DNA from 3 places in the Rossellomorea sp. NPDC071047 genome. Region 3 is predicted to be linked to each of the others. Evidence: riboswitches for the same ligand, from Rfam matches in the RefSeq annotation. Region 3 holds a riboswitch; each other region holds the start of a gene.

Region 1 (4,774 bases), on a different contig from region 3:
AAGAAATGTTCCATCTGTCTGGGTTAATTGAGCAAAGTTAATGACGGGGTCATCCGAACCTTGTGCATGAACATAGATGGAGGTTTCTGAACCGACCAGGGCGACATCTGCACCACCCGATAGCAAGGTGGTCATTGTCTTATCTCCACCCCATGTAGTGGTCAGTTCAATGTCGAGCCCCTCTTCTTTGAAGAATCCTTTTTCGATCGCGACATATTCAGGAGCATAGAAAATCGAGCGGGTCACTTCTGCTACACGAACTTTCTGTACGACTTCTTCTTTTTCTCCACATGCTGTCAATCCGATTGACAACATGCTTATGAGCAACACGGCAAAGCCACTGCGAAGCCATTTTTTCATTCAATATTCCTCCTTTTAGCTTTGTGAAACTCGTTTATCGATAGAATGGGATGAGTGCATCTCTCTTTGCCTTGTTTATCTTTCCATATTAAAAGGGTAGGATGGTCATAAAGGCAGCGTCTTGTATCTTCTCTCTTGATGATGAGATTTGCTAAAATATCCTATGTAGAGTACAAAAAATGTGTGAATACCCAATGCACGGTTTGAAAGGAAGAGAATATGAAAAACGGAACGATCGTGAAGAAAACATTGTTTCCTTCACCTAATCCTCATGTGGAACTATATGAAATTACCTATCTATCCGGTGGCCTCCGGGTGAAGGGATTATTGGCTGAACCGGCAGGAGTTGGGAAGTATGACGGTTTTCTCTATTTGAGAGGCGGGATAAAAGGCGTCGGCATGGTCCGCCCTGCGAGAATCGCTCAATTTGCTTCTCACGGGTTCATTGTTTTTGCTCCTTATTATCGAGGCAATCTTGGAGGAGAGGGAAATGAAGATTTTGCTGGGGATGATCGTGAAGACGCCATTTCGGGTGTTGAATTACTTAAACACTATCACAGGGTGGTCCATGACCGGATCCATGTGTTTGGTTTTTCCCGTGGTGGGGTCATGGCGCTGATGACAGGCATCGAGCAGAGGGATGTCACCTCCGTTGTTACATGGGGAGGCGTATCGGATATGTTCTTGACATATGACGAACGGAAGGATCTCAGGAGAATGATGAAACGAGTCATAGGGGGAAGTCCCAATAAAGTTCCGGAACGATACGAATGGCGTACCCCATTATACGAATTAGAAAACCTTGAAGCTCCCGTATTGATCATTCACGGTGAAAAGGATCAGAACGTTTCAGTGGAGCATGCATATAGATTAGAAAAAAGACTGAAAGAGTTGGAGAAATCTGTTGCGTCCCGATACTTCAAAGAGTTTACGCATTATTTTCCACCACGAAAGAATCAACAAATTGTCTCCATGCTATGCACATGGATGAAAAATCAATAGACAGTGGTTATGATTAAATAAAAAAGGATCGAGGTCAAGCGAAATGGGCATGGGCTTGGAATTAAACACGATGATTGTGACAAAAGGAAAAGAAGTGAGGAAAGAAGAGAACCTGTTCGAGCTTCAAAAGGATGGATATCGCCTTTATCCTATGCACATTCCGATAGATGTAAGAAAAACGAAGCACAGTGATCCCAGTGGTTACGGCAGAATCGAAAAGATGGAGTGGACGGATAAAAAAACGACGATCCTGTATCGGTTGATTTCCTTGAATTCCACGAACTAAATAAAGAAGGGCTGTAAACATCTGCTTACAGCCCTTCTTTTATTTGATTTCCTCATATAGAATATAGCGATTATCCTCAGTCTGGGCGATCAAATAGTTACTGTGATCTTTCACGCTATAGATGGGTGTCCCTTTTTTCAGTGTATTTGCCGTGAAATCATTTACGGGGTGATATTGACTATCAATCTTTTCTTTAATAGCCCCGAGTTTTTCATCCAGGACCAGCTTCTTCTCCTCAGAGACCTTCACATATTCTTTATTGTTCACCACCATCATATCCCCGTATCCGCATAATTCATAGGATGCAGGTTCCTTATCTCCACATGCACTTAATAAAAATACGCATAATATCAAAACAACCAATCGCTTCATGTTTTTCCTCCTTATCATTTCTTCACATACTCAAAAGGTATTCAAGCTTGTACGCCAACATGTTTGTTTTTTATCCAAAACTTCATCAACTTTGAAATGGATAAAGTGGTATAATGTTCCTTAAGTGAATAAACCCACGCAGAAATTAGGTGCTGATCTTTAGCATAAAGGGAATTCGGTGTGAATCCGAAGCTGTTTCCGCAACTGTAAGTGCTGACGAAATAAGAAGATAACCACTATTTGATCATTCAGATGGGAAGGTTCTTAGAGTAGGCTGACGCACGAGCCAGGATACCTGCCTTTTTTCCATCGTATTATGCTCTTCGGAAGTTAAGGGGATGGTGCGGCTTTTTAGCATCTCTTTTTCATATGGATGACAACTGCCGGCCAATATTCTTGGGTGGTTTTTTTGTGTTTATTTATCCTCCCGGAAGATACGATAGGTGCTTCACAAACATCATTCAGAAAGGAGGAACTTACATATGGCTAAGGATTTCCGATACTTATGTTATCCCTATATGCGTGAATCTGTTTCAACGGTAGATTTTGAGATCCGGACCGATTCATTGTCGACTAAAATCGGACTCGCGTCATCATTGACGGAGCACTTACCGAAAGTGCATGACGATTTACTGTATTTAGCTGAGATGGCGTACCATCTCAACGGCTCGGTGCGGGGAATGACGGCCATCCAGGAAGAGGACTTGAATAAATTGAGCCAAATGTACGATCGTTATGTGTTGGAAGTAGAGGAACGTATCCAAACCTTTGTCCTTCCACAGGGCTCGACAGCTGCATGCGTGCTTCATACCTGCCGCAGTGAAGCAAAAAAGTCCGTCCGTGCCTTACATAAAGTCAGTACTGAGATGAAAGTGGAGAACATTTTATTTAAATATGCCCATTTACTGGCAAATGTTCTGTTTGTTATGGCCGTTTATGTGAATAAATGTGAAGGGATTGAAGAAATTCCTTTTGTGAGTAAATCGTATAGAGACAAAAAATAGAGAAGCGGGGAAGATGAAATATGAAAAAGTCATGGTTAAACAGTTTACTATTATCAACCATCCTGGTTGTTTTCGCAGGGTGCAGCAATGGGGGAGAAGTAACATCCACAAAGGAAGTCAAGCATGAAGATGAGCCTTATACTGTGACAGATGACAGGGGAGAAGAGATTAGCTTTGAGAAAGTGCCGGAAACCGTTATTTCCTTACAGCCGAGTAACACAGAGATTCTCTTTGCCATAGGAGCAGGAGATAAGGTAATCGGGGCAACTGAATTCGACAACTATCCTGAAGAAGCGAAGGAGATTAAAAGAGTGTCGGATTCCATGACGGTCAATGCTGAAGAGGTCATTGCACTAAAGCCTGAAGTTGTCATTGCTTATACCACTGGAGATGATGCCGGAGTGAAGCAGCTTGAAGAGGCGGGATTAAACGTATTCGTCATTCAATCTGCCCAAACCTTTGAAGATGTTTATGGGGATATTGAACAAATTTCAACGGTAATGGGAGAAGAAAAGAAGGGGAACGAATTGGTGGATGGCATCAAGAAACAGATTTCAGTTGTGAAAGAAAAAGTGAGCACGCTAAAGGAAAAAGAACAAGTATATTTTGAAATCAGTCCCTCCCCTGATATTTATACAGCAGGAGCAGAAACGTTTCAGCAGGAAATACTGGAAACGGCCGGGGTGGAGAATATTTTTGTAGACCAAAAAGGCTGGGTGAAAGTAGGCGAAGAAGAAATCATTAAACGGAATCCCAATATGATCTTGACGACAGTGGGGTATGTCGACGAGCCGACAGCTGAAATCAAGTCCCGGGAAAGCTGGAAGGATGTAAATGCAGTGAAAAATGATCAGGTTCATTTCCTGGATTCAGACATTATGTCAAGACCGGGACCGCGTATCGGTGAAGCTGTTGAGCTAACAGCTGAAACGGTGTATCCGGAATTGTTTTCTGAATAGAGTAGGATGTTCGTTTGGAGAAGACAGTGATTTGAATGGGGAATCATTGTCTTTTTCATCTAAAGCTCTACCCTCTTCAGGCCATTATGATAAAGTATACGTAACATCATTACGTTAGGAGAATTCAACATGAGCAAACTGGAAGTCATAGTCTTGAATGAGGAGGATGCCAAAGTTGCAGAAGCATCCGGAGCAGATCGACTTGAATTGGTGTCTGCCATACATGAGGGAGGATTAACTCCTGATTTTCATGTGATAGAAAAAGTATTAAAGACTGTTTCGATTCCTGTTCAGATTATGATCCGATTACATAGTACATCTTTCTCGTATCAGTCTGATGAATTGCATACCATGGCCGAACAAGTTAGGACTATAGTTGAACTGGGAGGCTGTGGCATCGTTTTTGGCGCATTATCACATGGAGGTAAGCTTGATTCCCACGCTTTAAAAGAGATCGTACAAAGTGCGAAGGGTCAATCGATTACTTTTCACCGCGCTATCGACCAGTCAGATGATCCAGTAGCCTTATGTAAAGGAATATTCCACTCAGGCTTAAACGTTGATCGAATTCTCACATCAGGCGGAAAATCTGAAGTGAGTAAGGGATTGGATACGATTGGTGAAATGAGGGAAATTGAGAAAATTGGTGGTCCCATTATCATGCCGGGTTCAGGTATAACTGTGGAAAATATAGGCGGAATACACAGCAAGCTAAAAGCAAGAGAATATCATGTAGGATCCGGTGTCCGGCATAATGGGAGCTATGACTTAGGGATAGACTCTGAAAAGGT
Region 2 (7,500 bases), on a different contig from region 3:
ATGTGAACCGATGATCATCGGTCGCCACTTTCATGTGAAAATAAACGCGAATATCGGAAACTCTGCCGTATCATCTTCCGTTGAAGAAGAAGTGGAGAAAATGACGTGGGCAACTCGTTGGGGTGCCGATACCATAATGGACTTATCAACAGGTAAGAACATTCATACAACAAGGGAGTGGGTCATTCGGAACTCCCCTGTCCCTGTTGGTACGGTACCGATCTATCAAGCACTTGAAAAAGTAAATGGAATTGCTGAGAATCTTACATGGGATGTGTACAGGGATACATTGATTGAACAGGCGGAGCAGGGTGTCGACTATTTCACCATCCATGCAGGTGTATTATTGCGGTATATTCATCTGACGGCTGATCGTACAACAGGCATTGTTTCCCGTGGAGGTTCAATCATGGCACAATGGTGTCTTGCCCATCATAAAGAGAACTTTCTTTATTCACATTTTGAAGATATATGTAAGATTTTAAAAGCCTATGATATCTCCGTTTCCTTAGGAGATGGTTTAAGGCCCGGATCAATTGCGGATGCGAATGATGAAGCACAGTTTGCCGAGCTTGAAACATTAGGCGAGCTAACCCAAATTGCTTGGAAGCATGATGTACAGGTGATGATTGAAGGCCCTGGTCATGTACCGATGCACATGATTAAAGAGAATGTCGATAAGCAAATGGAAATCTGTCATGAAGCTCCTTTTTATACCCTGGGGCCATTAACGACAGATATTGCACCCGGGTATGATCACATTACTTCCGCCATCGGGGCTGCCATGATCGGTTGGTTTGGAACAGCCATGCTGTGCTATGTAACACCGAAAGAGCATCTGGGATTACCGAATAAAGATGATGTGAGAGAGGGTGTCATTGCTTATAAAATAGCAGCACATGCAGCGGATTTAGCGAAAGGGCATCCAGGGGCACAAGTAAGAGATAATGCCGTTTCTAAGGCTCGATTTGAATTTAGATGGAATGACCAATTTAATTTATCCCTGGACCCGGAACGTGCAAGGGAGTATCATGATGAAACACTTCCTGCAGAAGGGGCAAAAACGGCCCATTTTTGTTCCATGTGCGGACCGAAATTTTGTTCAATGAGAATATCACATGATATAAGGGGTATGAAGGAGAAAAGCTTTGATGAAGCTCAAATGGAAATAGAAAAAGGATTGGAAGAAAAATCGAAGGAGTTTGTGGAAAATGGATCAAACATCTATCGATGAACCTCTTTGTCATGTACTCAAATTGAAGAATGATATCGTAAAGCTCAATCAGAGAGTCATCCAACTCGAAAAAGAAGTGAAGAGCATTCAGGAAAACTGCAGGCATGTCTTCTATGAAACTGATGTAACCAGATCTTGCATCAAATGTCATTATGTAGAAAGTACCTATTATTAGAAAAGTGTAAGCTATTGATTAAATTTCTTTTGACAGCTTTTATGTACCGTGCTACGATTAGTACAAATTTCGGAATAGTAAATAAATATGTGTAACTCTTATTGAGAGAGGTGGAGGGACTGGCCCTGTGAAACCCGGCAACCATTCAACAGATGTGTTGAAAAGGTGCTAATTCCTGCAAAGCAAATGGCTTTGGAAAATAAGAGAGGATTTTCATAAACATGAAGCCCTCTCTATCTCAAGAGAGGGCTTTTCGTTTTTATGAAAGAAAAATTAAATAGACAAATGCAATAGGTGCTGAGTCATGCTCAGCTAAAAGGGAAGACCGGTGAAAATCCGGCACGGTCCCGCCACTGTGATGGGGAGCGACTTATCATTCAACCACTATTTCTGTTGAAATGGGAAGGGATAAGAAGCTGTGAACCTAAGTCAGGAGACCTGCCTGTTGTATGCGCTTATGCTCTACGTGGATATAGAGAGGGGTGAGGAATGCGTGTTGAGAAAACCAGTTTGTCTCGACTCTAGTTAGATATACGTATGAATCTCTCTTTCCATTTGAAAGGGAGATTTTTTAGTTGATGACAATCCTATCAGAATAAGGAGTGAGGAATGAATGAGTAAGGTGATCAGTTCGAATTTAGGATATCCAAGGATCGGTGAAAAGCGTGAATGGAAAAAGACGCTGGAACAATTTTGGGCAGGGAAGATTGAAAAGGATTCCTTTTTAGAACAAATGGAGGAAATTCGAGTCAACCATTTGAAGAAGCAATTAGATCAGGGGATTGATCTGGTTCCGGTTGGAGATTTCAGCTTATATGATCATGTGCTTGATACAGCCGTCATGTTCGGCTTGGTTCCCGAGAGGTTTCATTATAGTGGGGGTAAGGTTTCTCTTGAAACGTATTTCGAAATGGCCAGAGGCGCGAAGGACGCGGTGGCATTAGAAATGACAAAATGGTTTAACACCAACTATCACTATCTCGTGCCTGAACTTGATGGGCTCGTACCCCGGTTGGTGGAAAATCGTCCTCTTCATTTCTTTAGAGAGGCAAAAGAAAAAACAGGGGTAAAAGGGAAACCGGTTATCTTAGGTCCTTTCACTTTTGTTAAATTGTCTAAGGGGTATGAAACCGGTGATTATAGAACCCTTGTTGATCGATTTGTCCCCCTTTATGCTGAGGTATTGCGTGAATTACAGGAAGAGGGTGTAGAGTGGGTACAAATGGATGAACCGATTTTGTGTACCTCCATCAGGGATGAAGAGATGGATCAATTCAAAGAAGTCTATCAAATTCTTAAGGAGTCCTGCCCCGGGTTAAAGATCATCCTTCAAACCTATTATGATAGTTTGGAAAGGTACCAGCAGGTGTTAACACTCCCGGTAGATGGCATAGGGATGGATTTTGTGCATGATCGTAATGATAATCTGGCGGCGCTGAAAAAATTCGGATTCCCTAAGGATAAAATCTTGGCAGCAGGCATTCTTGATGGCAGGAATATTTGGAGAAGCAATCTTGCTGATACCCATTCACGTCTATCGGTCATTGCAGGCTATGTTCCGAGTGAGCGCTTGATCATACAGCCATCATGCAGTTTACTACATGTACCTGTAACCTTGCAGAATGAAGAAACACTTGAGGCACCTCTCATTGACGCGCTATCATTTGCTGATGAGAAATTGCATGAAATCACTATTTTAACAAAAGGCATTTGTTACGGAGCCGAAACAATAGAAGATGATATCGCTCAAAGTGTAACGGCGATTAAGAATTTAAACGAATCCCCGTTGCGTAAGAATAGACATGTGCAGGAAGAGGTTGAAGAATTGCATCCCAATAATGTCGGGAGAAGGGATTCTTTCCATATTCGTAAACTGGAACAGGCCAAGTACTTTTCATTACCTTTTCTACCAACCACTACAATCGGCAGTTTTCCTCAAACCCCGGAAGTGAGAAGGCAGAGGATGAAGTGGAGGAAGGGAGAACTTTCTAATGGGGAGTATCAACGATATATTCATGCAGAAATCAAACGCTGGATTGAAATTCAGGAACAAATCGGCCTTGATGTGTTTGTACATGGTGAATTCGAACGGACGGATATGGTTGAATTCTTTGGTGAGAAATTAGAAGGTTTCCAATTTACGAAGTATGGCTGGGTACAATCATACGGTTCCAGATGTGTGAAGCCACCGCTCATATATGGTGATGTGAATTTTAAAGAACCTATGACCGTTAGAGAAACCGTATATGCTCAATCATTAACGGATAAACCGGTTAAAGGGATGTTAACGGGTCCTATCACGATTCTAAACTGGTCATTTGTTCGGAACGATGTTTCACGTTATGAAGTAGCTAATCAAATCGCGCTGTCTCTCCAAAAAGAGATAGAAGAATTAGAAGCCAATGGGATTCGCATGATACAAGTCGATGAACCGGCACTTAGGGAAGGGCTTCCTTTAAAGCGTGAAAATTGGGAGGAGTATCTTAAGGCTGCCGTATATGCTTTCAAATTGGCCACTTCATCTGTACAGAACCAAACCCAGGTCCATACTCATATGTGCTATTCGGATTTTGAAGATATTATAGATGCCATCAGTGATCTGGATGCTGATGTGATTTCGATTGAAACATCAAGAAGTCATGGGGAATTGATCCATGTGTTTGAAGACAATACGTATGACAAAGGGATTGGTCTGGGGGTATATGACATACACAGTCCCCGGGTGCCGAAGCGTGCAGAATTAATCCGTAATATACATCGGGCTCTTGAAGTGCTGGATCCCCATTTATTCTGGGTCAATCCGGATTGTGGTTTGAAAACACGTGGAATCGATGAGACTGTCTTAGCGCTTAAAACCATGGTGGAAGCGGCGGAACAAGTGCGTGAAGAGATGCTCATGAAAAAGGAAGGTTAATTGACAATATGATCGGGTGCAGCTGATTACGTTCCACCTTTTCAAAACGCAGGGCGCAGTTTTAAGAAATTGCGTCCTGCTCATAAGGAGAGAAAAGAAAATGCCATACATAGCCATAGGAAGAATCATTCAAGTATTTAATGAACTTCACCCAAATCGCACCATCCTTTACTTGGTGAGTGAAAAGGGGATTGATGAGTTCCCTCAAGGGAGGGTTTCATTAAAAACAGCTTTAGAATGGCAGGCAAAAGAAAAAATCTGCAATGTCTATGCCCTCAGTTAAAGGAAAGGAGAAAAAATAAGCTTCCCAAAATCCTTTGAATTGTGTTAACTTAATGTTATACATAGTTTACATACACAAGGGGGATTTGAAAGTGAACGGAGAAAAACTAAGGGTGATCATTCACTGTGCCATTTTTGCTGCGATTACGGGGATTTTCGCTCAAATCGAAATTCCACTGCCACTCGTTCCAATCAGTGGGCAAACATTAGCAGTAGGAATTACAGCGACGATTCTTGGAAGCCGATATGGGGCGTTCGCCATGGTATGCTATGCAGCCCTGGGAGCAGTAGGTGTTCCTGTGTTTGCAGGATTCAGCGGAGGTGCACAGGTACTGGTCGGGCCTACGGGAGGCTATATATTCGGCTTTATCGCAGCGGCTTTCTTTACAGGCTTCATTCTTGAGAAAACCAAATTTACCATTCCAATGGCGATGATTGCCAATACAGTTGGAATGATCATTACATTGATCCTGGGTACCATTCAACTGAAATTTGTAGCCGATCTTAGCTGGAATCAGGCAATGGCAGCAGGTGTATATCCATTTATCGTAGTTGGACTTATCAAAGCATTCCTGGCAAGCTGGATTGGAATCACTGTAAGACAACGATTGGTTCAGGCGAGGTTAATTGGGAATCGGAAAGTAGCAGCATAATGAAAAAGTTGACTCTTTGTTGGGAGTCAACTTTTTTATGCCTAAAATTTATACATTGACCAATAGCCAATATCCTTGAATCCGATTCGCTTATAGATTTTTCCTGCTTCAGGATTATCATAGAATAAGCACAGTTCTTTTCCTTCTTCTAATACATCACGACATAGCTTCGACATACAATCGGTCGCATATCCTTTTTTCTTATACCCGGGATGTGTGCAGACAGCGACAATCATCGCAGACATACTGTTTTCGGCGGTTGTTTCCCCTCTGTAAATAATCATTAGAAATATTTAGTAAAGTGTTATTTCAGGGAAAATTCGATTATTGTGGATGCAAATGACCCATTTGTATAAATTCAGATGAACTAACAGAAGTTAAGAATAGGTAAAAAAATTTCAGGTGAAATATCATGTGTAGTTTTATATTCATCCAAATAGGGAATCTTAGCATCAAACACAGTTACTAGGAGGGAAACTCATGCTTTGGACCATTATTGGAATTCTTTTAGTCCTTTGGTTACTCGGATTAATTTTTAAAATCGGGGGAGCCATCATCCATGTATTACTTGTTATTGCCATTGTTGTCTTTTTATTTAACAGAATCACTGGCCGTAAAAAAGGATTATAACGATACAAAAGGTCCGTCCCTCAGAATAGAGGGACGGACCTTTTGTTATCTATACTATTTAACGGCCGGGCCGCCTTTAAGTTCGATTTCAGACGGTACATTTGAGAATTTCTTGAAGTTTTCGTTGAATTTGTGGGCAAGTTCTCTTGCCTTCACTTCATAGGCTGCTTCATTGGACCAGGTTCTCTTTGGTTGAAGCACTTCGTCAGGAACACCAGGAACGTGCACAGGGATGTTCAGACCAAAGATGTCGTCCGTTTCAGTTTCAACGTGAGTCAGTTCCCCTTCAAGAGCTGCTTGAATCATAGCACGGGTGTAAGATAACTTCATGCGGTTACCAACACCGTATTCTCCACCTGTCCAACCAGTGTTCACTAAGAATACTTGTGCATTGTGCTCATCGATTTTCTTCCCAAGCATCTCTGCATAACGAGTTGCAGGGAGTGGCAGGAATGGTGAGCCAAAGCATGTCGAGAATGTGGCTTGTGGAGAAGTGATTCCGCGCTCAGTACCTGCAAGCTTCGATGTGTATCCGCTCAAGAAGTGGTACATTGCTTGTTCTTTCGTCAGTTTGCTGATTGGAGGTAATACCCCGAATGCATCTGCGGTTAAGAATACAATGGTATTTGGATGTCCTGCAACACTTGGTTCAACGATGTTATCCATCGCTTGAAGAGGGTACGCAGCACGAGTATTTTCTGTCAAAGTGTTATCCTCATAATCAGCGATGCGTGAATTGTCATCGAGAACCACATTTTCAAGGACAGAACCGAAACGGATCGCATCAAAGATTTGCGGCTCCTTTTCACGTGTCAGACCAATACATTTAGCGTAGCAGCCGCCTTCGATATTGAATACACCGTTCGGAGACCATCCGTGCTCGTCATCACCGATTAAACGACGGTTTGAATCTGCAGACAATGTCGTTTTTCCTGTACCGGATAAACCGAAGAACAATGCCACATCTCCTTCACGTCCGACATTTGAAGAACAGTGCATGGAAAGGATATCGGATTCTGGAAGCACGTAGTTCATGACAGAGAAGATCGATTTCTTCATTTCACCTGCATACTCCGTTCCGCCAATTAAGACAATTCTTCTTTCAAATGATACAATGATAAATGTTTCAGAGTGAGTTCCGTCTTCTGCTGGATCTGCCTTGAAGTTCGGGGCAGACACGACGGTGAATTCAGATTGATGACCCTTAAGCTCTTCTCCAGTAGGGCGAATGAATAATTGGTGAGCGAAAAGATTATGCCAAGCGAATTCGTTGATCACTTGAATCGGTAGTCTATGTTTAGGGTCAGCACCTGCAAACCCTTTGAATGAAAATACTTCTTCTTTTTCTTTTAAGTAATCTAATACTTTTGTATATAGTTTATCGAATGATTCTGAAGAGATTGGTTGATTCACAGAACCCCACTCAATCTTATCCTTCGTGGATGGTTCTTCTACAATGAATTTATCCTTAGGAGAGCGTCCTGTGTATTTACCAGTTTCTGCTCTGACTGCACCTGATGATGTTAAAACGCCTTCATTTCGTTGAAGGACTTTTTCAACTAGTTGGGAAACAGATAATTGTTCCTGAATATTTTGACCGTTAAGTAATTCT
Region 3 (12,354 bases):
ATCGTAAAAGGCTTCGGATTGAAAAAAGGGGCCATCGCTACCACCATTGCTCATGATTCCCATAATATTGTCGCAACCGGTACAAATGATCGTGATATCCTGCAAGCGATTGAGGCGCTTTACGAAATGAATGGTGGCCTGGTGATGGTGAGCGACGGAAATGTCATCGCCTCTCTTCCATTACCAATTGCAGGGTTGATGTCGGATCAGGGATTTGAAGAAGTGGTATCAGGGCTCCGTGAGTTGAAGAATGCGTTTATAGAAATGGGCTTCTCCGGGGACTTTAATCCGTTTCTGACTCTCTCTTTTCTCACTTTGCCTGTGATCCCCGAGTTGAAGCTCACAGATTTAGGATTGTTTGATGTTATAGGTTCCCGGCATATTGAGGTTGGGGTAGAGTAAGAACTTCAAAGAAATCGATTTTTTATAACATTAAGAAAGGAGATGTCTCCACACACCCGAGACATCTCCTTCTCTTTATTTACTTAGACTCTCTTCTTTTATATCTGCTTCTTCCTTTTCGCTCGTCACAGCAACTTCCTTGTCAGCCGACTCTGAAATTGCTGGCTGATAAGGTCTTTCATGGGATCTGTTTGCATATGACTTCAGTAATTCACCTACATCGATACCAGTCATTTCGCGAAGTGGTTCCTGCATGTCAAGCATCGTTCTGGTGATGCTTTTCCCAAAGGAAGGGACTCCCTGGCCATTACCGGAATCAATGATTTTAACAGAGTCAATATTGTTAAGAGGCTGGGCAATTTTCTCTGCGAAAACTGGCAGCATTTCGATAAGTTTCTCTGTAATGATGACATCGCCATGTTTCTCCATTGCTTCCGCTAGCAGTTTACGGGATTCTGCTTCCGCTTTACCTCTTTCTCTGATAACATCAGCTTCGGCAGAACCTTCTTCTCTTCGGATCTTGGCTTTCGCTTCCCCGTCAATTTCAGCCTTGCGCGCTTCCGCTTCCGCTTTACGAGTGGTTTCGTAGTATTCGGCATCGGCTTTCGTTTTACGAACCTTTGATTCTTCTGCCTCAAGCTTAACGGCACGTTCACGTTCAAGGAATTGAAGGGTTAACTCTTCTTCTTTCACTTCCTTGGTAAGTTTGGCTTTTTCCAACTCATAGGACTGCTCGGACTTTGCTCTTGCCCGCTCTGTTTCTTCTTTGAAGGCTGCGTCTTTAATGTCCTTCTCTTTTTTCGATTGGGCAATGGTAATTTGACGCTTATATTCTTCCTCTTTCGCTTCTTGATCGGTTTGGGCCCGGTGAATACGGGTTTCACGCTCGGTGTTTGCTTCTGCAATTTCAGCTTGCTTGCGAACTTCGGCGATACGTGGACGACCAAGATTTTTTAAGTATCCATTTTCTTCGTCTGCATCTCTTATGTCAGTTAACCCGAGTGACGTAATTTTGAAGCCCATGAGATCCAGCTGTTTCTGGGCGATTTCTGATACGTCAGCGTTAAATTTTTCACGGTTGCTGTTAATGTCTTCAACTGTCATTTTTGAAAGAATCGCACGAAGATTACTTCCCAGTACCTCGATGATTTCATCTTCAATTTCCTTTTGATCCTTACCAAGGAACTGCTCGGCATAGTTCGCAATACCGTTTAATGTGTCGGCCACCTTCACCATCGCCACGGCGTCTGCAACGATCGGTACTCCGCCATTTGTGTATACTCTCGGTGTCGATAGCTTTAATTGGAAGGATGTAAGATTAACAGGTGTGGATGTTTGGAAACGTCTTAATCTGTACCCTCCACCTCTGATGATTTTCATGGAACGCCCTTCCTGGTCGGTGAAAATATTCGTTTCCTTTTCAGGATCCCCCAGTTTAGGTCCTGTAATGATCAGTGCCTGGTTGGATCTCGCTGTACGATAACGAAACCTCATCCAGAAATAATAGGCAATCCCTGCAATTGCAGCAATAACCAGTACAGGAATCAGGAACATGAAAAATCCGATGACACTTAATGATCCTAGCATTCTGACAACCCCTCTCGACATTTTGTTTAAACCAGCATGAAATCTGATTTAATTTTAAATAAAAGTGCTAGCTACAATACTATCTACGAAAGAATGTTAGAAAAGTTTCAATAATTTAGGTGAATATCCTAATTTTATATAAAAGGCTGTTTTCACAAAGTTTGTTGCTATTGTAGAGGAGAGAGTAATAGTTGATTTCCGCTACAGGATGCTCGCTTTCCGCGGGGCTGGCGGTGAGCCTCCTTCCGCTCCAATCAACTTTCTGAGCATGAATCCTTAACGGAAAACAATTAAAACAAGAATTTTAGCAAACAACCTCTTTTAAGATGATTCCCTTTTGATGATTCCCTTTTAAAGAAGAATTCTGTTTTTTAGTTAGATTGTTTTTTGGACACCTTGTAGCTCTGTCACGAAAATTCTCGTGAAGATGGTGAGGGGAACTGCGTAGACTCCTGCGGAAGTACGGTCGTGCCGAGACCCCGGAAGCGAAGCTGAGGAGGCTCGGCCGAACGCTAGCTGCAAGCGAAGCAGTTCCCCTCACCATCTAGCACACACTAATTGACAGAGCCTTGCAGAACTTATGTTAAAAACAACAATCTTTGCGAAAAGAGCCATATAAAAAAACCCGAACCTTTAAAGGTTCGAGCATACAATCTACAACAACCAGCCGTGTATGGCCCCTAACAGGGTAAATATGATGAGATGATCTCCAATCGCGATAAGAAACATCCGTTTTGTCATAAGACCAAATAAAGCATTTTTCAAGTAGACAATGGAAATAAGAATTCCCATGAGTACACCTGTCAAAGCTCCTTCGACTATACCATTGGAACCGGTGGCTTGAACGAAAACCCCAACAAGAAGTGAGCTGATAAATGCAACAATAACAGCCACTGCATATTTAATCGGTCCAGTACTATCCTGATCCTTCTTTCCTAGTAAAATAGAATAATAAATTCCGCCGTATACCATATACACCACAGCCCCCGCCAATATCGCGAGCAAATTCACATTTAATTCCATCTCTATTCCTCCATTAATTCGGCTCAATGGCTAAAGCGATCGCTTTAATGTTACATCCAATATCGAGTGTTCCTTGTAGACTGATCATTTCCACAAGCTCAACTGGATTCCCCAGGTATCTGTATCCGCTTTTCGGCAACCAATAGCTGTAAAGTTCAGAATAGCATTCGATTAACTTCCCTCTTTCCCGGTAGTCGACAGGTTCATCGAATTCATAAACCACATGCTTACTGCCTCGAAATAGATAGAGTTCCTCACCTTCCGCGTCCTCTTGATTTTCGACAGCCAAGCGACACTCAACCTACTTTTTTCAGGTGGGGTAATATAAGGGTTGCTCTTTGGCACTCCGAATATCAAAGGACTCTTCTCTATGAGGTTCCTGGCATTTCCCCATCTGTATAGATCTTGCCAGGCTTCTGGAATGCCTTCGATATATGACCCGATATAGAATCTATTGACGGTTGAACACTCTGGAAAATGAGCGATCTTCACTTTCGATAAATCCAGCCATTTAAACTCATTATAGGATTCTTCATCCTGGAATGCTTTGGCTTTTGTGCTGAAAAGTTTAGATTTCTTGCTATTAAGATATTCCCGCGGAAAACGCTCTAAATAGGCACCTTCCCGCCAGCTTTTGGGGCTCGCTTTAAAGTAAGCATTAAAAGAATAGGTGAAATAGGATAACGATGAAAAACCACATATGAACGCAATTTGTGTGATAGGAAGCTGTGGCTCGTAGATGAGCATATGCGCTGCATTTTCCAAGCGCATCCTTTTCACATAACCTGCCGGTGTTTCACCGATCAGCCCTTTAAACAACCTCTGAAAGTGATAAGGGGAATAGGTTGATACTTTGGCTAACTGTTCTAAGGATAAATCTTCGCTTAGATGTTGATCGATATATTCTACTACTTTATCGATTTGGTTTCTATGTATTTTGTCTTGTGGCATTTTTCAGACCTCACTACCTTTTTGAAAAGCACTTGTTTATAAATTTTACCATAATCCTTCTCCTCACTCACTAAGGGTTATGATAAAATAAAAGCGTTCACAATTTAATCATTGCTCATTGGTGAAGATGATCTTTAGCACATTTTCTTAAAAGGGAAGTTGGTGAAAGTCCAACGCGGTCCCGCCACTGTAAGGCTGAGAATTCGTATGGATCCACTGTTTCGAATCGAAATGGGAAGGAATGCGAAATCGCTGACGCTGAGCCAGGAGACCTGCCAAATGAGAAGAACACAGAAGTTCCTACGGGAGATAGGAGGGTGTTGCGCTAATGAGACGTCACAAGGGGAATCACAGTCCTCAGAACGTTTACCTGGAATAGCCGCATCTTCTTTTTTAAAAGGAGATGCTTTTTTGTTTCATACTACAAACTGGGAGATGAGAAAATGGAACAAGCTTATTCAGTCGAACGTTCACGAACCATACAAACAAAATTGGTGTTGCCACCCGACACCAATCATATGCAGACCATCTTTGGAGGAAAGGTTTTATCCTATATAGATGAGATTGCGGCCCTATCCGCCATGAAACATTCCAGTTCAGTCGTCGTCACGGCATCGATTGACTCCGTCGACTTCTTATCATCCGCCACGGTCGGCGATGCTCTAAGCCTTGAGGCATACGTCACTTCCACCGGCAGGACATCAATGGAAGTGTATGTAAAGGTGTACTCTACGAATCTCGTAACGAGTGTCAAAACTCTGACGACGGAATCATTCCTTACAATGGTCGCCGTTGATGAGGATGGAAAGCCGAAGCCGGTGCCAATGGTCATTCCTCAAACGGAAGAAGAAACGAGACTATTCAAAACGGCTCCTTTGCGAAAAGAGCATAGAAAGAATCGCGCGCTTATTTTATAAACAATCTCTGAGTCACTAACTAATATAACAATAACACTCAGAGTTTTCTAAGCTCTGAGTGTAACTTTGGAGATTATTATCCCGTGATCCTTTCTTCCGTTCCAGGAATCATCTATCTAGTTTATCGTTTTGTCGAAAGGATAGAAGTCCTGAATGAGCTGGATGCAGAATAGAGAAAATCAGTATAGTAAAGCAGATTCCATTGGATTTGGATGTTTTTGCCTTCAGACCTCCGTCTTGTCCCCCATCTATAGAACAAACAAAGATATTTCCCTATAATGATAAACAAACTGATCACTCGGGGTGTACTATGATCGAAGGTAAATTAATTAAATTTCATCGAGAAGATTCAGGATTGACTCAGGAACAGCTTGCTCAGGGTATCTGTTCCACCACACATCTTAGTAAAATTGAAAGAGGCATCACAGAGTATTCAAGTGAAATTACTGATTTACTCGCAAGGAAGCTTGGAATTAAAATGGATGTTGAACGTTCCCGTTATCATTCCTTACAGGCTAAGCTATCGGGATGGAACGATGCGATTATTATGATTCGGACCAATGACATCCATCAACTTAAAGGGGAAATTGAAAAGGAACCTTTAAGGTTTTTATCTGACTTCATCATTCAATACAACCTTTTCCTGGCAAGATATTATTTATTTTTGAACAAGCATGGAAAAGCCAAGGAAATCCTGGGTATGTTCGAAAATAAAAACTATTCTCTATCCCCTTTCGAACAAAATTTATTGCTTCATGTCAAAGGGATCTACTATCATTCAACAAGACAATTTAACACGTGCATAAATGTATTGAAACAGATTGACGATGAATATCCCAACTCCGAATATTATTTTCATTTGGCATTAGCCTATCATTCCATTCATTCAAACACCTTTGCCTATTATTATGGGCAAAAAGCTTTGCAATTTTTCCAGAAAACATTAAATATCCTTAGGGTTATCGATTCGGAAACGTTAATTTTAATCCAATTGAATGCCAAGGAACCCTTTGATATGGAAGAAACAAAACAACAGTACGATAAGCTCCTCAGAGTCTGTGAATCAGTCAATTCAAACGATCGGGCGCATAAGATACATAATAATCTTGGATTCGAATATTTTAGGAGAAAACGATATTCTGAATCAAAGACATCCTATGAAGAAGCATTAAATCTTATCAATGACGAAACGCCGGCATCACATTATTTAGTTACGCTCAGTGGATATATACTTGCTTGCATGAAAGGGAATCTACTATCTTCCCGGGAACTCAATCACTTAGCGACAAAAGGACTGAATATGGCCACTCAGCATCAGGATCCAAGCTATGTATTCTTTGAGATTTACTTACTTACCATTAATGAGGATGAAAAAGAACTATATGAGTATATTGAACGTACAGCTCTTCCCCACTTCAAAAAAACGGGGAGCCAGTTGATGTATCAGCATTATGAAAGACAACTATTTTTATATTATGTGAAAACCGGGCAAACAGAGAAAGGATTCAGACTTGCATCTGATAAGATGTCTAATGAAATAAGTTATTATGAATTAGAGTGACCCTCCTATTGAAATGATAAAAGGACTGTTGAGTCTTTTTATCATTTTTTCTTTTTTCACATCGATCGTTGGCATTGCTCACAACCCCCATTCGCCATCATTTTTTTACATCTTTTCTCCTGAAACACCATTCAAAATCAAACAAAAATCAATGAAACCAGACTAATTAATAGTCAAATGGTCCCTAAATAAACCCCCATACAAACATGATAAATATGTATTTACAATAATAATTGTACTAATCTTTTGAATAATCTAACCAAAACAAAACAGAAAAGAGGTAGAAATGATGAATGGATCTTCCATCACAAAGAAATCGGCTGTGATTGCACTATCCACTGGATTACTGTTATCCCCAGTGTCGAACTACTCCATGCCAACAGCTACAGCTGAGGATTGGAAAGCAGAAACAGTTTTATCTTCCTTGACTGAAACACAAAGACAAGCCTTGCATCAACTGGAGGTAAATAACGTAGAGGGTCTCCAAGGATTTCAGTCGGGAGAATTGGCATCTGACGAAGAGATCTCCGTTATCGTTCAATTTGAATCCAAACCTGGACATGTGCAAGTATTGGAAGCGGCAGTACAAGGTAAATCACTAAAGAAAGCAGACGCCAAAGCCCAAGTGGAGAAAGAACATAAGATATTTAAAGAAGATGTTGCGAAACATCTATCTTCTAGTCTTGTAAAAGGGAAAAAGAAAGAGCCGAAAATCAACCAAACCTATAAAGAAGCGTATAACGGTGTCGCCATGACCCTTCCAGCTAATCAGGTAGAACAACTGCTTAAATCCGAAGCTGTTAAAGCTGTGTTTAAAAATCAGGCCTTTACGGTCGATCCCGTTAAAGAAGACCATCCAAATGATGTTGAGAGAGAAATCACAACATCTGTTGAAAGCATCCCCTATTTAAATGTAGATGAACTACATAAGGAAGGAATAACAGGAGAGGGAATCAAAGTCGGTGTCATCGACACAGGTATTGACTATAACCATCCTGACCTTAAAGATGCTTACAAAGGTGGATATGACTTTGTTGACGATGATGCTGACCCAATGGAAGCAACGTATGAAGATTGGGAGAGTACGAGTGAACCGGAATTTAGTTATACTGGCAGTTCCTATTATACTTCTCATGGTACTCATGTATCCGGAACCATCGTAGGACAAAACGAGAATGATAGTGAAGTATCCGTAGAGGGAGTTGCCCCAGATGCAGATCTTTATGTGTATCGCGTCCTAGGTCCATACGGAAGTGGTTACACAGAAGACGTCCTTGCCGGAATTGAAAAATCTGTGCAGGATGGAATGGATGTCATCAACCTTTCATTGGGTGCCAGTGTCAATGATCCATATTATCCTACAAGTACAGCCCTTAACTACGCCGTATTAAACGGTGTGACAGCTGTTGTTTCAGCAGGGAATGCAGGACCAAATGACTTTACCCTCGGCTCTCCGGGTACAGCTGCTTTAGCGCTAACAGTGGGAGCAAGTGATGTTCCTGTCTCGCAAACCACTTTTACCGGTCAAACGTCAGATGGTTGGTCAGCGGAAATTGTGAGTATGGCAAGAGGATTCGCACATTCCTTTGCCAGTTTAGAAGATCGATCATTAGAGTTGGTAGATGTCGGCCTTGGTTATGAAGAAGACTATGAGAATAAAAATGTTGAAGGAAAGATTGCCTTTGTTCAGCGAGGAAATTTCGCACTCAATGACAAAGTGAAATTTGCTAAGGAACATGGTGCCAAAGCCGTGATCATGTATAACAATGCTGAAGGACATGTAGGATATAATCTTGGTGAATCAACAAATTTTGTCCCAACCTTCTCTATGTCAATGGCTGCCGGGGAAGAATTAAAAGCTGCGATCGCAAGTGGAGAATCAAACTTCACCTTTACAAACTTAGAAGAAAACGTGACTGAGGGTGACCATTTAGCGGACTTCAGTTCACGGGGCCCTGTTAATAAAAGCTATGATATGAAACCAGAAGTCGTAGCACCCGGAGTCAGCGTTCTGTCGACCTTCCCTTCCTATATGATCGATCCAGAAAAAACGGATGACTATCAGTATGCTTACTCTAGATTATCAGGTACCTCTATGGCTTCTCCTTTCACAGCGGGAATTGCAGCTTTACTGTTAGGTGAGAATCCTGATCTCGAGCCTGCTGATATTAAAACCATTCTCATGAACTCATCTGATCCTTTGAATGGCGATTACAGCGTATTTGAGGTTGGTGCAGGAAGAGTAGATCCGTATCAAGCCCTTCACAGTCAGACAAAGATCCAGATAAAAGATGAAACGTTGCTTCCTAGCGGGGAAGAACTGATTGCAATCGATAATCCAACTGGGGGATTGAGCTTTGGTAATCAGGTAGTGGCTGAAGGAGCTCACCTCCGCGTTCAAAAAAGCTTTGAAATCACCAATAATAGCGATGAAAAGAAAACCTTTGACATAACATTTGAAGAAAATATACAGGAAGGAACCCTAAGTCTCAAAGAAAATGGGGTTAACCTAACTTCTGGCAAGTCCATTAAGGTAAATGGTGGCAGCAAAAAGACTTCAAATCTCTTCCTGACGATGCCTAAAACCGCTGCGAAAGGGATTTACGAGGGATACCTAATCGTTACGAACCGTAATGATCATACAGAAAGCTACCGTGTGCCATTTAGTGTGAAGAGATCGGAGGAAGGTTTTAATACCCTTGAATTGCTATCCCCTACCTATGCTTCTCCACACTATACGCATGGTTATGATCCATTCCGCTATCCTTGGGCACTGGTTGAGTTCAACCTGAGTTCACCGATGGAAAGCATGGACGTGATCCTGCAGGATGGGGAAACAGGTGAAGATTTGGGATTGATCGGTACAATTGGTTTACAGGGGGCCCTGTTGGATAACGATTATCTATTAAGGGCTTTCCAGGGTGGCTATTTCGCATTTACAGGCGATAAGAAAAATCCGGTTTCAGAAGAAATGACCATCGCCAAACCTGGACACTATAAAATCAAATACGCGATGACAGATCCAAAAGGCAAAGTAAAAACAAAAACAGAGCATTTCTATATTGATATTGATGGTCCTACATTCAAGAGTTCCCTGGATGGTGATTCCCCGTTCCTTGAATATCAACCAGGCCAGGAAACGTATCCATTTGAGATTGAAATTACAGATCCACTTATTGAAGATATGCAAGCAGCAGGAGTCGACGCAGATCAATCCAAAAACTTTATGATTTATTATTGGAATTCACCGTTCCCTTCCTCTCCGCTTTATATGGATGAGAGCGGTAAGTTTGTCGAAGAAATTGCAATGAACGAGAACGTGGATGCCCTCAACTTTAGAATGAAGGGGTATGATATGGCCGGAAACAACACTCCTGAGAAGAACTATTTCTTCATTAAAGAAGGTACACCGAATGCCTACCTGCAAACCGATGTCGATACCGTTGTAACAGGTGAAACAGTAAAGGCAGCTTTAGTACTTGATAATGTTGAGGATGCTAAGGAAGCCACCTGGACATTCGAAGATTACTACGGAAAAAATCCGGAAGTGATCGATGCCAAACTATCCGGGGAATTTTCAGATAGAGCGTCCTTGACACTTGAAGGAAATCAAATCAAAGTGACGTTCAACGAACCTGTTCAAACATTTGATCATAGTACCATTGTTGATGTTCAAGTAAAGCTTCAAGATGAAGTGTTCACTAAACAAGACGTTCTGGACCCAACAGTAACCATTACTAATTCTAACAACGAAACAATGAACCTATTGCATGCTGGTGCAGGATTCACTGTAAATCCTGACTTTAATTCAATAAAGGGATTCATAAGCCCTGAAGGATTCGATAGCGGGAATGGCTACAATGCCAAGAAGGATTGGACAAAAGCAGGTGCAAACGTAGAATTCAAAAACTCAACCGGGGACGTCTTCATTCCATCCTCCATTACGGATAATGGTGAGTACTCCATCGGGAAACTTCCATTAAATAAAGACCCTTATGAGATAACGGTGACTCTTCCTGGTCACTTCTTAACTAAGAAGTATAATGAGAAAATCGGATATGAGTACAATGGGGAGCTTTATGGAAAATATCATAGAATGAGCAATATGAAACCCGTTGGAGGAGACGTCAACCAGGATAACGTCATCGACATTCAGGATGCCATCGCCATTCAGGATGCCTGGAATACAAATGATCGTGCTGCCGACATCAATTTCGATGAAGTGGTGGATGCGAACGATATGAAGTTTGTTCAAAAGAATTATTTATTACAGAATGAGCATGTCAAGGATGCCCCTGCTCCAGTTGAATCAGCCGACGGAAAAACGTTGGATTCGATTTTAGAGGAATTAGGACTGAACTAAAGATCATGCCAGAATTTATAGGAATGAACCCTCATTTCATCAGGGTTCATTCCTTTCTGCTTTGAATAATACTACAAATCACCCATCTTACATACAAATGAATGGATACCTTATATACTTCCGCTTGAAGGAGAGTGCTTCATGTATAAATATTATCAGCCTTATGATCGTAACCAGGGCATGAATGTTAATACTTCCTATACCACTTTGATTGATCCTTTCGTAGTCAGTAGGCTGCAGTCCGTTATGGGAAAAATGCTCATTGTGGAGACCACGAAAGACACGATTCGAGGCGACTTGATTGAGGTTCAACCAGATCATATTTCCCTAAAAGCTGGTGACTCTGTATTTTACGTAAGGATTCAACAGATCGTTTCCATTATGCCTGTGTAATCCATTTGCCCAATAGGCAACTTCGCGAATCTTGGGTTCAACTTCCCCTTCCCTCCGTCATATACTACCACTGAGAGGAGGTATGACAGAATGGATCGTTTTATTCTTTTGTTAGTAGCGGGTATTTTATCCGGGTTTGCATTGTTGAAAGTTCCTTTAGCAGGGACGTTTTTAGCAAGCATTGCCCCGGTAACGGACGTCATTGGCATATTGGCAATTCTCATATTCTCACTTTTCCTAATATATAAAGGCGTCATGGAAATACTCCGGAAGTAAAAATATTGACTCAGATTTTTTTCTGAGTCTTTTTTTATGCTTATTCTTCAAACCAGATGTTCAGAAATTTTTTATAGCCCTCATGATCGATTTCCTCTTTTGTCAGCTCTCCATCCTTCCAATGTGTAAAGGACGTATCGGTTAACGTTACATTCCCGTCATCAGTCCTTCTGGTCAGCAATGGATGCTTGTTAAAAGGGGAATCTGAATGTTTGGCAATAATCGTTTGAATGTCATTCAATAGAGTGACATCCTTTATGTGATCCCTTGAATCGAAAGCATATCCTGTTTTCCATCCCGAATGCTTATGCTTTAATTTCATTTCAAGAATATAATCTCCATGGGGACTGACGGCCTCTTTCACTCTAAACTCACCATTTGAAGAGACAACCACTTCTCCAGATAATGGTACTGGTTTTAACGGGAGATTTCCTCCAAAACCGGTATCAATCACATATGTTGTATCTTTATGAGAGACTAAAATGACTACATGGGTTCTTCCTATCGTCTGGAACTGCTCTTTCTCTTGATTGTAAACAACTCCACGAGCAAGAACCGCATCGAATTGATTTTCAATCAAAAATAAATAAAATAATGAATTGAGTTCATAACATAGACCACCTTCGTTCTTCACGAGCATTTTATTCAATAGATTCTCTTTGGTAAGATCGGTGAATGTATTTTTGATAACACATAGATTTTCGAATGGGATGCTTTTAGCTGTTTCTTCTAAGATGGTATCTAATTGTTGAAAGGTTATTTTAGCTTGAATTGGATAATGTATTCTTTTGCGAAATAATGTATTAAGTTCGGTGATGGTGAGCCCTCCACTTCTTAACATCAGTCTACAATATGCTGTATCTGTATATTATCTACACTCT

What was found. Region 3 has a riboswitch for cobalamin ahead of ACQKFO_RS11615 (acyl-CoA thioesterase). Riboswitches for the same ligand answer to the same signal wherever they lie in the genome.
Region 1: another riboswitch for cobalamin. It lies ahead of ACQKFO_RS20070 (hypothetical protein); the one in region 3 lies ahead of ACQKFO_RS11615 (acyl-CoA thioesterase).
Region 2: another riboswitch for cobalamin. It lies ahead of metE (5-methyltetrahydropteroyltriglutamate--homocysteine S-methyltransferase); the one in region 3 lies ahead of ACQKFO_RS11615 (acyl-CoA thioesterase).

Annotation. Positions count from the first base shown of each region.
Region 1 is NZ_JBNNJT010000006.1:331,642-336,415, reverse strand. It holds partial or broken gene ACQKFO_RS20090 (ABC transporter substrate-binding protein) at 1-360, opposite strand, end outside; gene ACQKFO_RS20085 (alpha/beta hydrolase family protein) at 580-1,362, shown strand; gene ACQKFO_RS20080 (DUF2584 domain-containing protein) at 1,406-1,648, shown strand; gene ACQKFO_RS20075 (hypothetical protein) at 1,688-2,020, opposite strand; cobalamin riboswitch at 2,151-2,337, shown strand; gene ACQKFO_RS20070 (hypothetical protein) at 2,503-3,024, shown strand; gene ACQKFO_RS20065 (ABC transporter substrate-binding protein) at 3,045-3,983, shown strand; gene ACQKFO_RS20060 (copper homeostasis protein CutC) at 4,113-4,774, shown strand, end outside.
Region 2 is NZ_JBNNJT010000006.1:323,240-330,739, reverse strand. It holds gene thiC (phosphomethylpyrimidine synthase ThiC) at 1-1,234, shown strand, start outside; gene ACQKFO_RS20050 (hypothetical protein) at 1,212-1,409, shown strand; SAM riboswitch class I at 1,505-1,615, shown strand; cobalamin riboswitch at 1,685-1,869, shown strand; gene metE (5-methyltetrahydropteroyltriglutamate--homocysteine S-methyltransferase) at 2,023-4,323, shown strand; gene ACQKFO_RS20040 (hypothetical protein) at 4,424-4,606, shown strand; gene ACQKFO_RS20035 (biotin transporter BioY) at 4,692-5,258, shown strand; partial or broken gene ACQKFO_RS20030 (GNAT family N-acetyltransferase) at 5,300-5,521, opposite strand; gene ACQKFO_RS20025 (lmo0937 family membrane protein) at 5,739-5,888, shown strand; gene pckA (phosphoenolpyruvate carboxykinase (ATP)) at 5,943-7,500, opposite strand, start outside.
Region 3 is NZ_JBNNJT010000002.1:739,266-751,619, reverse strand. It holds gene ade (adenine deaminase) at 1-402, shown strand, start outside; gene ACQKFO_RS11635 (flotillin family protein) at 478-1,989, opposite strand; gene ACQKFO_RS11630 (DUF1761 domain-containing protein) at 2,644-3,012, opposite strand; gene ACQKFO_RS11625 (hypothetical protein) at 3,026-3,235, opposite strand; gene ACQKFO_RS11620 (helix-turn-helix domain-containing protein) at 3,184-3,963, opposite strand; cobalamin riboswitch at 4,067-4,257, shown strand; gene ACQKFO_RS11615 (acyl-CoA thioesterase) at 4,407-4,880, shown strand; gene ACQKFO_RS11610 (helix-turn-helix domain-containing protein) at 5,191-6,441, shown strand; gene ACQKFO_RS11605 (S8 family serine peptidase) at 6,728-10,804, shown strand; gene ACQKFO_RS11600 (YuzF family protein) at 10,946-11,197, shown strand; gene ACQKFO_RS11595 (hypothetical protein) at 11,288-11,473, shown strand; gene ACQKFO_RS11590 (arylamine N-acetyltransferase family protein) at 11,514-12,290, opposite strand.